3 regions of the Spongiibacter tropicus DSM 19543 genome follow, and region 3 is predicted to be linked to each of the others. Evidence: predicted binding sites of a transcription regulator. Region 3 holds the regulator's gene; each other region holds the start of a gene.
What was found. Region 3 encodes sigma-54, which starts transcription at its own class of promoters, with help from an activator protein. Its sites were predicted from a motif close to TGGCACANNNNTTGCNNT; they were not measured.
Positions count from the first base shown of each region.

Region 1: the regulator sigma-54 is predicted to act here: its motif matches at 1,597-1,614, upstream of galU (UTP--glucose-1-phosphate uridylyltransferase GalU).
Region 2: the regulator sigma-54 is predicted to act here: its motif matches at 1,402-1,419, upstream of G411_RS0107425 (formate/nitrite transporter family protein).

Region 1 covers NZ_ATUS01000006.1:32,735-35,814, forward strand. The annotation lists gene fabB (beta-ketoacyl-ACP synthase I) at 1-932, opposite strand, end outside; gene fabA (bifunctional 3-hydroxydecanoyl-ACP dehydratase/trans-2-decenoyl-ACP isomerase) at 991-1,515, opposite strand; gene galU (UTP--glucose-1-phosphate uridylyltransferase GalU) at 1,738-2,574, shown strand; gene G411_RS0117815 (phosphohexomutase domain-containing protein) at 2,582-3,080, shown strand, end outside.
Region 2 covers NZ_ATUS01000001.1:1,584,508-1,587,587, reverse strand. The annotation lists gene G411_RS0107430 (ATP-binding protein) at 1-900, opposite strand, end outside; gene G411_RS0107425 (formate/nitrite transporter family protein) at 1,597-2,445, shown strand; gene G411_RS0107420 (bifunctional protein-serine/threonine kinase/phosphatase) at 2,442-3,080, shown strand, end outside.
Region 3 covers NZ_ATUS01000002.1:240,595-243,674, reverse strand. The annotation lists gene rapZ (RNase adapter RapZ) at 1-301, opposite strand, end outside; gene ptsN (PTS IIA-like nitrogen regulatory protein PtsN) at 307-762, opposite strand; gene hpf (ribosome hibernation-promoting factor, HPF/YfiA family) at 796-1,083, opposite strand; gene G411_RS0112775 (RNA polymerase factor sigma-54) at 1,160-2,641, opposite strand; gene lptB (LPS export ABC transporter ATP-binding protein) at 2,774-3,080, opposite strand, start outside.

The sequences.
Region 1 (3,080 bases), on a different contig from region 3:
GCTTTCAGCTCCTGCATGTCGCCTGCGGGGGTCGAGGTGCCGTGGGAGTTGATGTAGTCAACATCGCTGTTAACGCCTTGCAGAGCTAAGCGCATGCAGCGTGCTGCGCCCTCGCCGCTCGGCGCGACCATATCATAGCCGTCTGAGGTGGCGCCGTAGCCGACCAGTTCGCCGTAAATTTTTGCACCGCGGGCCTTGGCGTGTTCCAGCTCTTCCAGAACGACCATGCCCGCACCGCCGGCGATGACAAAACCATCGCGATTGGCGTCGTAGGGCCGGGAGGCTTGTTCCGGCGAGTCATTGTACTTGGTCGACAGGGCGCCCATGGCGTCGAACAGGCAGCTCAGTGTCCAGTGTTCCTCTTCGCCACCCCCGGCGAAGATAATGTCTTGCTTGCCAAGCTGGATCAGCTCAGCGGCATTGCCGATACAGTGTGCGCTGGTGGCGCAGGCGGAAGAAATCGAGTAGTTGACCCCTTTGATCTTGAACGGTGTTGCCAAGCAGGCGGAAACGGTACTGCCCATGGTTTGGGTAACACGGTAGGGGCCGACGCGTTTTACGCCGCGTTCGCGGACGATATCGGCGGATTCAATCAGGTTGGCCGATGAGGCGCCGCCGCTGCCAGCGATAATGCCGGTGCGCTCATTATCGAGGTCTTTCTCTTCCAGCCCGGCATCACTGATGGCTTCTTGCATGGCGACATAGGCGAAGGCTGCCGCGTCGCCCATAAAGCGCAGTTGTTTGCGGTCGATATGCTCTTTCAGGTCCAGGTCGCGAATCGAGCCAGAGATCTGGCTGCGAAAGCCCATTTCCTTATAGGTCTCGTTGGCGCGAATACCGGAGCTGCCGTTTTGCAGTGACGAGAGGGCCTGGCTGATATCATTGCCGATGCTGGAGACGATACCCATCCCGGTTACAACAACACGTTTCATGTTTACCTCGTTATTGTCCTGTGTTCAGTTCTATGAGTGTTGTACTGCGGCCTGCGACTCAGGCGAAGTTGGCGTCGTCCTTGAACAGGCCAACCCGCAGATCCTTGGCGGTGTAGATCACTTTGCCGTCGACAGCGACTTCGCCATCGGCGATACCCATGACCAGCTTACGCTCGATCAGGCGCTTAAAGTTCAAAGTGTAAGTGACCAGCTTGGTATCCGGAAGAATTTGTCCGGTGAACTTGATTTCACCCGCGCCGAGTGCGCGCCCCTTGCCGCCATTGCCACGCCAGCCGAGAAAAAAACCGACCAGCTGCCACATGGCATCCAGGCCGAGGCAGCCGGGCATAACGGGGTCATCGATAAAGTGGCAGTCGAAGAACCAGAGGTCCGGATGGATATCCAGTTCGGCCACCAGCTGACCCTTGCCGTACTCGCCGCCCTCGCCGCTGATATGGGTGATGCGGTCTAGCATCAGCATGTTGTCGACGGGCAGTCGCGGGTTGCCGGGGCCGAAAAGGCGGCCGTGTCCGCAGTCGATGAGTTCTTCTTTGGTAAAGCTGTTTTTATGGGTAAGAGACATGAGAAATAAGACTTTTCAGTGAGAAAACAGTTGCGCGCATAGTAGCATAAGGCCCGTTCGAGCACACAAAAATGTCAACATTGGCCCAAAGATTGCTGTCACAAATTGGTAAGCCGCGCACATTAGACTGTGCGGCGATTGCGCATTCCCAGTTGTGCTGGGAGAATTCACGCGTGGGGCTCACTATGGATTGAGTCGCTTATCACAACAACAGGATTGACTATGATTAGAAAATGCCTCTTCCCGGTTGCCGGCTATGGCACCCGCTTCTTGCCAGCTACAAAATCAATGCCCAAAGAAATGCTGCCGATCGTGAACAAGCCGTTGGTGCAGTACGGGGTTGAAGAATCTATTGAAGCTGGGCTGAACCAAATCGCGTTGGTAACCGGGCGTGGCAAACGGGCAATTGCTGATCATTTTGATATTAGCTTCGAACTGGAAAACCAGATTGCCGGCACCAGCAAAGAGTCCTACCTGACCAGCATCCGCAAGGTGTTGAGTGAGGGCACGTTCATGATGACCCGCCAGCGCGAGATGAAGGGCTTGGGGCATGCCATTTTGACGGGCGAGTGTCTCGTCGGTAACGAGGCCTTCGGCGTAATCCTGTCTGACGACTTGTGTGTGAACCCCGGCGACGACGGTGTCATGACGCAAATGGTGAAGCTCTACAACCAGTTTCGCTGCAGCATTGTCGCCATTCAGGAAGTCCCGATGGAGAACATCGAAAAGTACGGTGTCATTGCCGGCGATGACATGGGGAATGGTCTGTTCCGAGTGAAAGACATGGTTGAGAAGCCCAAGCCGGAAGATGCGCCGAGTAATTTGGCGGTGATTGGTCGCTATATTCTGACCCCGGATATTTTTGACATTATTCGTGACACGCCCCCCGGTAAAAATGGAGAAATTCAGCTCACCGATGCCCTGATGACGCAGGCGCAGAACGGTTGTGTGCTGGCTTACAAATTCCGCGGACGCCGCTTTGACTGTGGCAGTGTGCCTGGCTTTATCGAGGCCACTAACTACGTTTACGAGAATGTTTACGAAGACGGTCAGGGCTGAGGTACTTATGCAGGAATTAAGCTGTTTTAAAGCCTACGATGTGCGTGGGCGTATTCCCGACCAGTTGAATGAAGACATTGCATACCGTATCGGTCGCGCCTTCGCGGAGGTGATTCAGCCGAAAAAGGTCGTAGTGGGGCACGATATTCGCCTTAGCAGTGAAGCCATCAAAGGCGCGCTGAGTGACGGTCTGCGTGACGCGGGGGTAGATGTTTATGATATCGGCCTTTGCGGGACCGAGGAAATTTACTTCGCGACGTCCCACGCCGACATGGATGGCGGCATTGCTGTTACTGCGAGCCACAACCCCAAAGACTACAATGGCATGAAATTCGTGCGCGAGGGCTCCAAGCCCATTAGTGGTGATACGGGTCTGCTGGATATCAAAGCACTGGCCGAGCGCAATACGTTTGCGGCGCCGGCTGCTGAGCGCGGTAAGCTGGAAGCGTTGGATACCAGTGCGGCCTACGTTGAACATTTGCTCGGCTATGTGGATGTGTCGTCGC
Region 2 (3,080 bases), on a different contig from region 3:
GCCATACACCGCGGTGAGCGAGAGGGCGCCGGGCCGTCGTTGCCGCGCCGCACGGAAGGTGGCGAACAGGATATAACCCGACATCAGCAGGGCTGCGCTCTCCATTGCCCAGAACAGCACGGCCAGAGGGCGGCTGGGCAGCAGCAGGCTTCCCAGCAGGAAGACGACAGTAATGGCGCGCCAGTATTGTCGGGGGCGGCGATGAAACTCATCGGGAAAGAGCTGCGCGCTGAATTCGCTTAAACCGAGAATGGCAAGGGGAATCATCGCCCAGCGCAAATGCAGGTCGGGAGCCAGGTGCCACGGTGCTAGCAACAGGCTCAGCCACTGTTCGCCGCCAAGGCTGGAAAAAACCGCCACCGACAAACAGGTTAATCCGAAGAAAAGCTGGGCGGCATAGACACGCCGCGCGGCGGCAAACTGGCCGAGCTGGATAAAGGCCATCAACACCAGCAGTCCGGACTGAAAGCCTTCAATGGCCAGCTCTCTGGCCCGCCATTCATACATGTCATCGGCCAGCCCCAATATGGGGGGCGAGCGCATGCCCCCGGCAATGAACTGCTGGTTGGCAACATCGACCTCAATCAGGCTCTGGTCGCCGCTGGCATAAAACTGGGCATAGTGCGGGTAGCGTTCATCGTGACCGGAAGCACTGTATCGGCCGGTTGCCAGCAGCTCGCGACCGTTAACCCGCAGGCGATAACTGTCGTAGGGGCGAGGCAGGCGAATGGCCAGTGAGCGGTCAAGCTCGCCGTGTTTCACCGTCAGGCGGTAGTGCACTTCGGCATCGCCGGGCACCCGGGCTTCTGCCAGCCGGGTATTGTGCCAGGTGCCGGGCACGTTGAGCTGCCCGCTGGCGTCGCCACTCTGCGCGCACCACTGACCGGCCAGCGCTGTCATCGGCGCAGCGCTCGCATCCCATTGAAACTGGCACGGCGAGTCTGCTGCCAGCAGCGATGGCGCAAAGAGTGCGGTAAGGAATAAGAAAAGCCATGCCGCGATGTTGTTGGTTAAGGCGTTATTGTTCACAGCAATGCACAGGGCACTTCGCGAACAAAGCGGGAAGCGCAGCAAGTCGGGTTAGAACGGTGGCACCATCATAGCGAAGCGGTTCTGACTCTAGCAATTGCAGAGCGCAGAACTGTGCAGGCTAGCTCAACATTGCGGCGACAGGCTTGACTGGCCCTCGATTCGACGAGGGCGGCGAGTTATACCTTGCTCATTGCCTGGAGGCTGAATTTGTAGGCGTCATATCGCGCCTTAATTTCACTGTGTTTTGATCCAATACGGCGCAGCGTTTGCAGCGCCTGCACCAGTGCAACGCATGTTGTTGCTTTGCGCGGCGTTCCCGAGATTCCAATAAATCCTTTCTCTGCAACAACTTACCCCGCTTTGCCTAATTGGCACGAGGCTTGCGAAACGTAAATCACTCGAGGCCAAGGCTGGCTTCGATCGACATTGAGCGTATCCGGATAAAGGCGTCCGACACTGACCTGCAGCAAGCGGGGTAAGTGCGGGCGCTTTTTTTATGCGCTTTGGGCGGCTTCAAACCATTTATCGAAAGTAGTGCATTAAACGCTGAGCGAGGCTAATTCTATGGCTTATTTAGTTCCTTCCGAGTTCGTGACCAAAATGGTCGACGCGGGTGAATCCAAGGTTCACATGTCCACTCGCGATACCCTGATTCGCGGTTATATGGCGGGCGCCATTCTGGCACTGGCGGCGGTGTTTGCGGTAACTGTGGCGGTGCAAACCGGGGTGTTTCTGATCGGCGCGATTCTCTTCCCGGTGGGCTTTTGCATGCTCTACCTGATGGGCTTCGACCTGCTGACCGGCGTCTTCATGCTCACGCCATTGGCCTGGCTGGATAAGCGCCCCGGCGTCACCCCCTCACAAATTTTGCGCAACTGGGGGCTGGTGTTTGTCGGCAACTTTGCCGGTGCCTTTACCGTGGCGGTGATGATGTCGTACATCTTCACCATGGGTTACAACACCGATGGCGGCGCGATCGCCGAGAAAGTGGCCAGTATCGGTGAATCGCGTACCGTGGGCTACGCGGCCTACGGCATGGACGGCTGGCTCACCATTTTCATTCGCGGCATGTTGTGTAACTGGATGGTGTCGATGGGCGTTGTCGGCGCGATGATTTCCACCCACGTCAGTGGCAAGGTGCTGGCGATGTGGATGCCCATCATGTTGTTCTTCTTCATGGGCTTCGAGCACTCGGTGGTGAACATGTTCCTGTTCCCCTTCGCGATGATTATGGGCGGCGAATTCTCCATTGGTGATTACTTCTTCTGGAATGAAATCCCCACCGCACTGGGCAACCTGGTTGGCGGTCTGGCGTTCACCGGCCTGACTCTCTACACCACGCATGTGCGCACCGGCGCCAAGCGAAAAGTGGCTGCAGCACCGGCTGCCAAAGCGGCGACGACCTCTGCATGAACCGTCCCACGGCCCCGGCCAGTGTAGCCGGGGCAAACGTGGCAGCCACACCGCCGCGACTGCAACTGAGTGTCGGCCAGTATTCAGATAAGGGACGCAAGGTCGACAATCAGGACGCCTGCGCCGCGAGGATTCCCCCCGAGCCCCAGCTCAGCCTCAAGGGCGCCGCCGTTGCCATCGCCGATGGCATCAGCTCCAGTCCGGTCAGCCAGATCGCCAGTGCGAGTGCCGTGCAAAGCTTTCTCGATGACTACTTCTGTACCTCCGAAGCCTGGTCGGTGCGCACCGCGGCCGAGCGCGTGATCGCCGCCAGCAATTCCTGGCTGGTATCGCAAACCCGCCGCAGCGAATACCGCCACGATGCCGACCGGGGCTATGTCTGCACCTTTAGTGCGCTGGTGATCAAAGCGGCTACGGCCCACCTGTTTCATGTGGGCGATGCGCGCATTTATCGCCTGCAAGCGGGTGAGCTGGAACAGCTCACCAAAGACCACCGCCTGCGTATATCCCGCGAGGAAAGCTATCTGAGCCGCGCGCTGGGCGTGGAGGAACCGCTGGAAATCGACTATCGGGCACTGCCGCTGCGTGCAGGTGATGTCTTTCTGCTGGCGACTGACGGTGTGTATGAATACCTC
Region 3 (3,080 bases):
TGAAGCGTTTTATCAACTTGTCGTCGCTGGCATCCAGAAAAATGATTCGCAACTGTGCGAGGTCCCGAACCTGCTCGCAAAGGGACTTGAAGCGCGAGAGTTCGTCAGGAGAGTTGCGGGCGTCGATACAAACGGCGACCTGTTGATGGACCTTGAGCTGGCTTTGCGAGAGCTCATGTACCAGCGCCGGTAACAGGGAAACTGGTAGATTGTCGATGGCGTAAAAGCCCTCGTCCTCCAGTTGATGAAGTGCCGTACTTTTCCCTGATCCCGAGCGGCCACTGATAATGATCAGTTTCATGGCGATCAGGGCGCGCGGGTTACAGCAGTAGTGTACAGGGCTTCATCGCTGCCCGCGTTGCGCAGCTGTTGACGAAAGCCGTCGTCGTTAAACACATTGGCTAGACTGGCCAGCACTTTGATGTGCTCGTCGTGGGCTTCCGCAGGAACAATGAGTGCGAACACCAGGTCGACGGGTTGATCGTCGATGGCCTCGAAATCGATGGGCTCGGCGAGCTTCAGCAGAATGCCGGTAATCGCCGTACACTGCTGGCTTCGGCAGTGGGGAATCGCAACCCCGTGACCGATACCCGTGCTACCCAGTCGCTCTCGGGCAAGGAGTTCGTTGAACAGATCGTCAGCGTTGAACTGGCTATTGTCGTCGGCGACAAATATCGAGATCTGTTCAAGAAGACGTTTTTTACTGCCTACGGACGTACCCCAGTGGGTACGTCCTTGGCTCAGTATCGCATTAAGGCTCATATTATTAGGTATCCGGAAAAACCGGCCCGGCGCTTACCGGCCCAGGTGTTTTTCCTTGTGTTTGATCAACTGGCGATCCAGCTTGTCGGTCAGGCTGTCGATCGCAGCATACATATCTTCCGATTCGCATGTGGCAAACAGGTCCGCGCCTGCCACATGCACTGTCGCTTCCGCTTTTTGTACCAGCTTCTCGACTGAGAGCGTAACGTCCGTATTGGTGATATTGTCGAAATGTCGTTGCAGTTTGGCAAGCTTGTTATTGACGTATTCACGCAGTGCCGGTGTAACTTCAACGTGGTGACCACTGACAGTTATCTGCATATCTTGCTCCTTTTACACTCAGATCGTCCTGCGCCTCCCGGCGTAGGGTCAGGGCTGCGCGATTTAACGCAGCCAGCTATACCAGTCGCTTCCGCTCATTAGAGGGGGGAATGACCAGTGATTCTCGGTACTTGGCGATGGTTCTCCGCGCGACCTTGATACCCTGTTCGGCCAACAGTTCGGTAATCTTGCTGTCGCTGAGTGGCTTTCGCGGATTTTCTGCGGCGATCAGCTTTTTGATCAGCGCGCGAATGGCGGTCGATGAGCACTCGCCGCCGGTATCGGTCGATACGTGGCTGGAGAAAAAGTATTTCAGCTCGTAAATGCCCCGCGGTGTATGCATGTACTTCTGGGTGGTGACCCGCGAGATCGTGGATTCGTGCATGCCCACGGCGTCGGCAATGTCATGCAACACCAACGGTTTCATCGCCTCGTCGCCGTATTCGAGAAAGCCTCGCTGATACTCGACGATTTTGCTGGCGACTTTCATCAGGGTTTCATTGCGGCTCTGCAGACTTTTGATAAACCAGCGCGCTTCCTGGAGGTTGTCGCGAATATAGTCTTTTTCGCTGCTGGTACTGCTTTTGGCCAGTGCCGCATAGTGCGAGTTGATTTGGATTTTCGGGGCAATATCCGGGTTGAGTTCCACCAGCCAGCGGCCGTCTTTTTTACTGACGAAGACATCCGGGACGACGTATTCGGTATCGCCGCTACTGATTGCATCGCCGGGCGTGGGGTTCAGGGACTGGATCAGCAGCAGTGTATCCCGAAGCTGATCTTCCTTGAGGCGACAGCGGCGCATAATCTGGTTGTAGTCGCGGTTGCCGAGCTGGTCCATATGCTGCTCTACAATCTGCATGGCCTCTTGCAGATAAAGCGTCTCGCGGGGCAACTGCCGCAACTGAATAAGCAGACACTCCTGTAAATCCCGGCCACCGACGCCAGGGGGGTCAAACTGCTGAATCAAGTGAAGGACGGCGTGGACTTCTTCGATTTCGACGTCTTCATTGTCGAAGGCATCCACCAACTCTTCAGGCGTGACGGTCAGGCGGCCTTTTTCGTCGATGGCGTCGATGATGGCATCGGCAATGAACTGATCGATTTCAGACAGGCGACTCAGGTTGAGCTGCCAGCGCAGGTGGTCTTGCAGGGAATCTGAGCTGCCGTGGCGGTAGTCATTGCTGTAATCGTCATCGCCGCTGGGAGCGCTGCTCGCCGGGCCGGAGCTTTGGTAAACGTCATCCCATTGGCTGTCTACCGGCAGGTCCTCGGGTATTTCGCTGCGCTCGGCCCATTCGCTGTCTGCGTCGCTGGCGGTGGGCTCGCTTTCGTTGCTGCTGCTGTCGTTTTTGGTATCGCTGCTTTTTGACTGACTGTTGCTGTCTTGCTCGGGGGTGTCGTTTTCTTCCTCCAGTTCCAGAAGCGGATTGGAGTCCAAAGCAGACTGGATTTCCTGTTGAAGGTCGAGGGTGGACAGTTGCAATAAACGAATCGCCTGTTGCAGCTGGGGGGTCATGGTCAGCTGCTGACCGACTTTAAGCTGGAGCGATTGTTTCATAGGCAGCGGTTTCTACTACACCAAATTCTGAAGACATTTGTGCCTGATTGGCGGCACTTTAAGGTCAGTGTAGTCCTGCCGGAGAGCGGCTGCAATAGGCGTATAAAGCAATTGCTGTGCCGATTTTTCCTATCACAACGTGAACTTATCGCCAAGATAAATATCCCTGACGACCTGGTTGTTGAGTACGGATTCGGCGTTGCCTTCGGCAACAATACGACCTTCGCCGACGATGTAGGCTTTTTCGCAGATATCGAGGGTTTCTCGTACATTGTGATCGGTGATTAACACGCCGATTCCGCGGGCCTGAAGGTGTCGAATAATGTGCTGTATGTCGTTAACCGAGATGGGGTCGACGCCGGCAAAGGGCTCGTCGAGCAAAATAAAACTCGGCTCTGTCGCCAGCGCGCGAGCGATTTCGACGCGTCGGCGCTCGCCG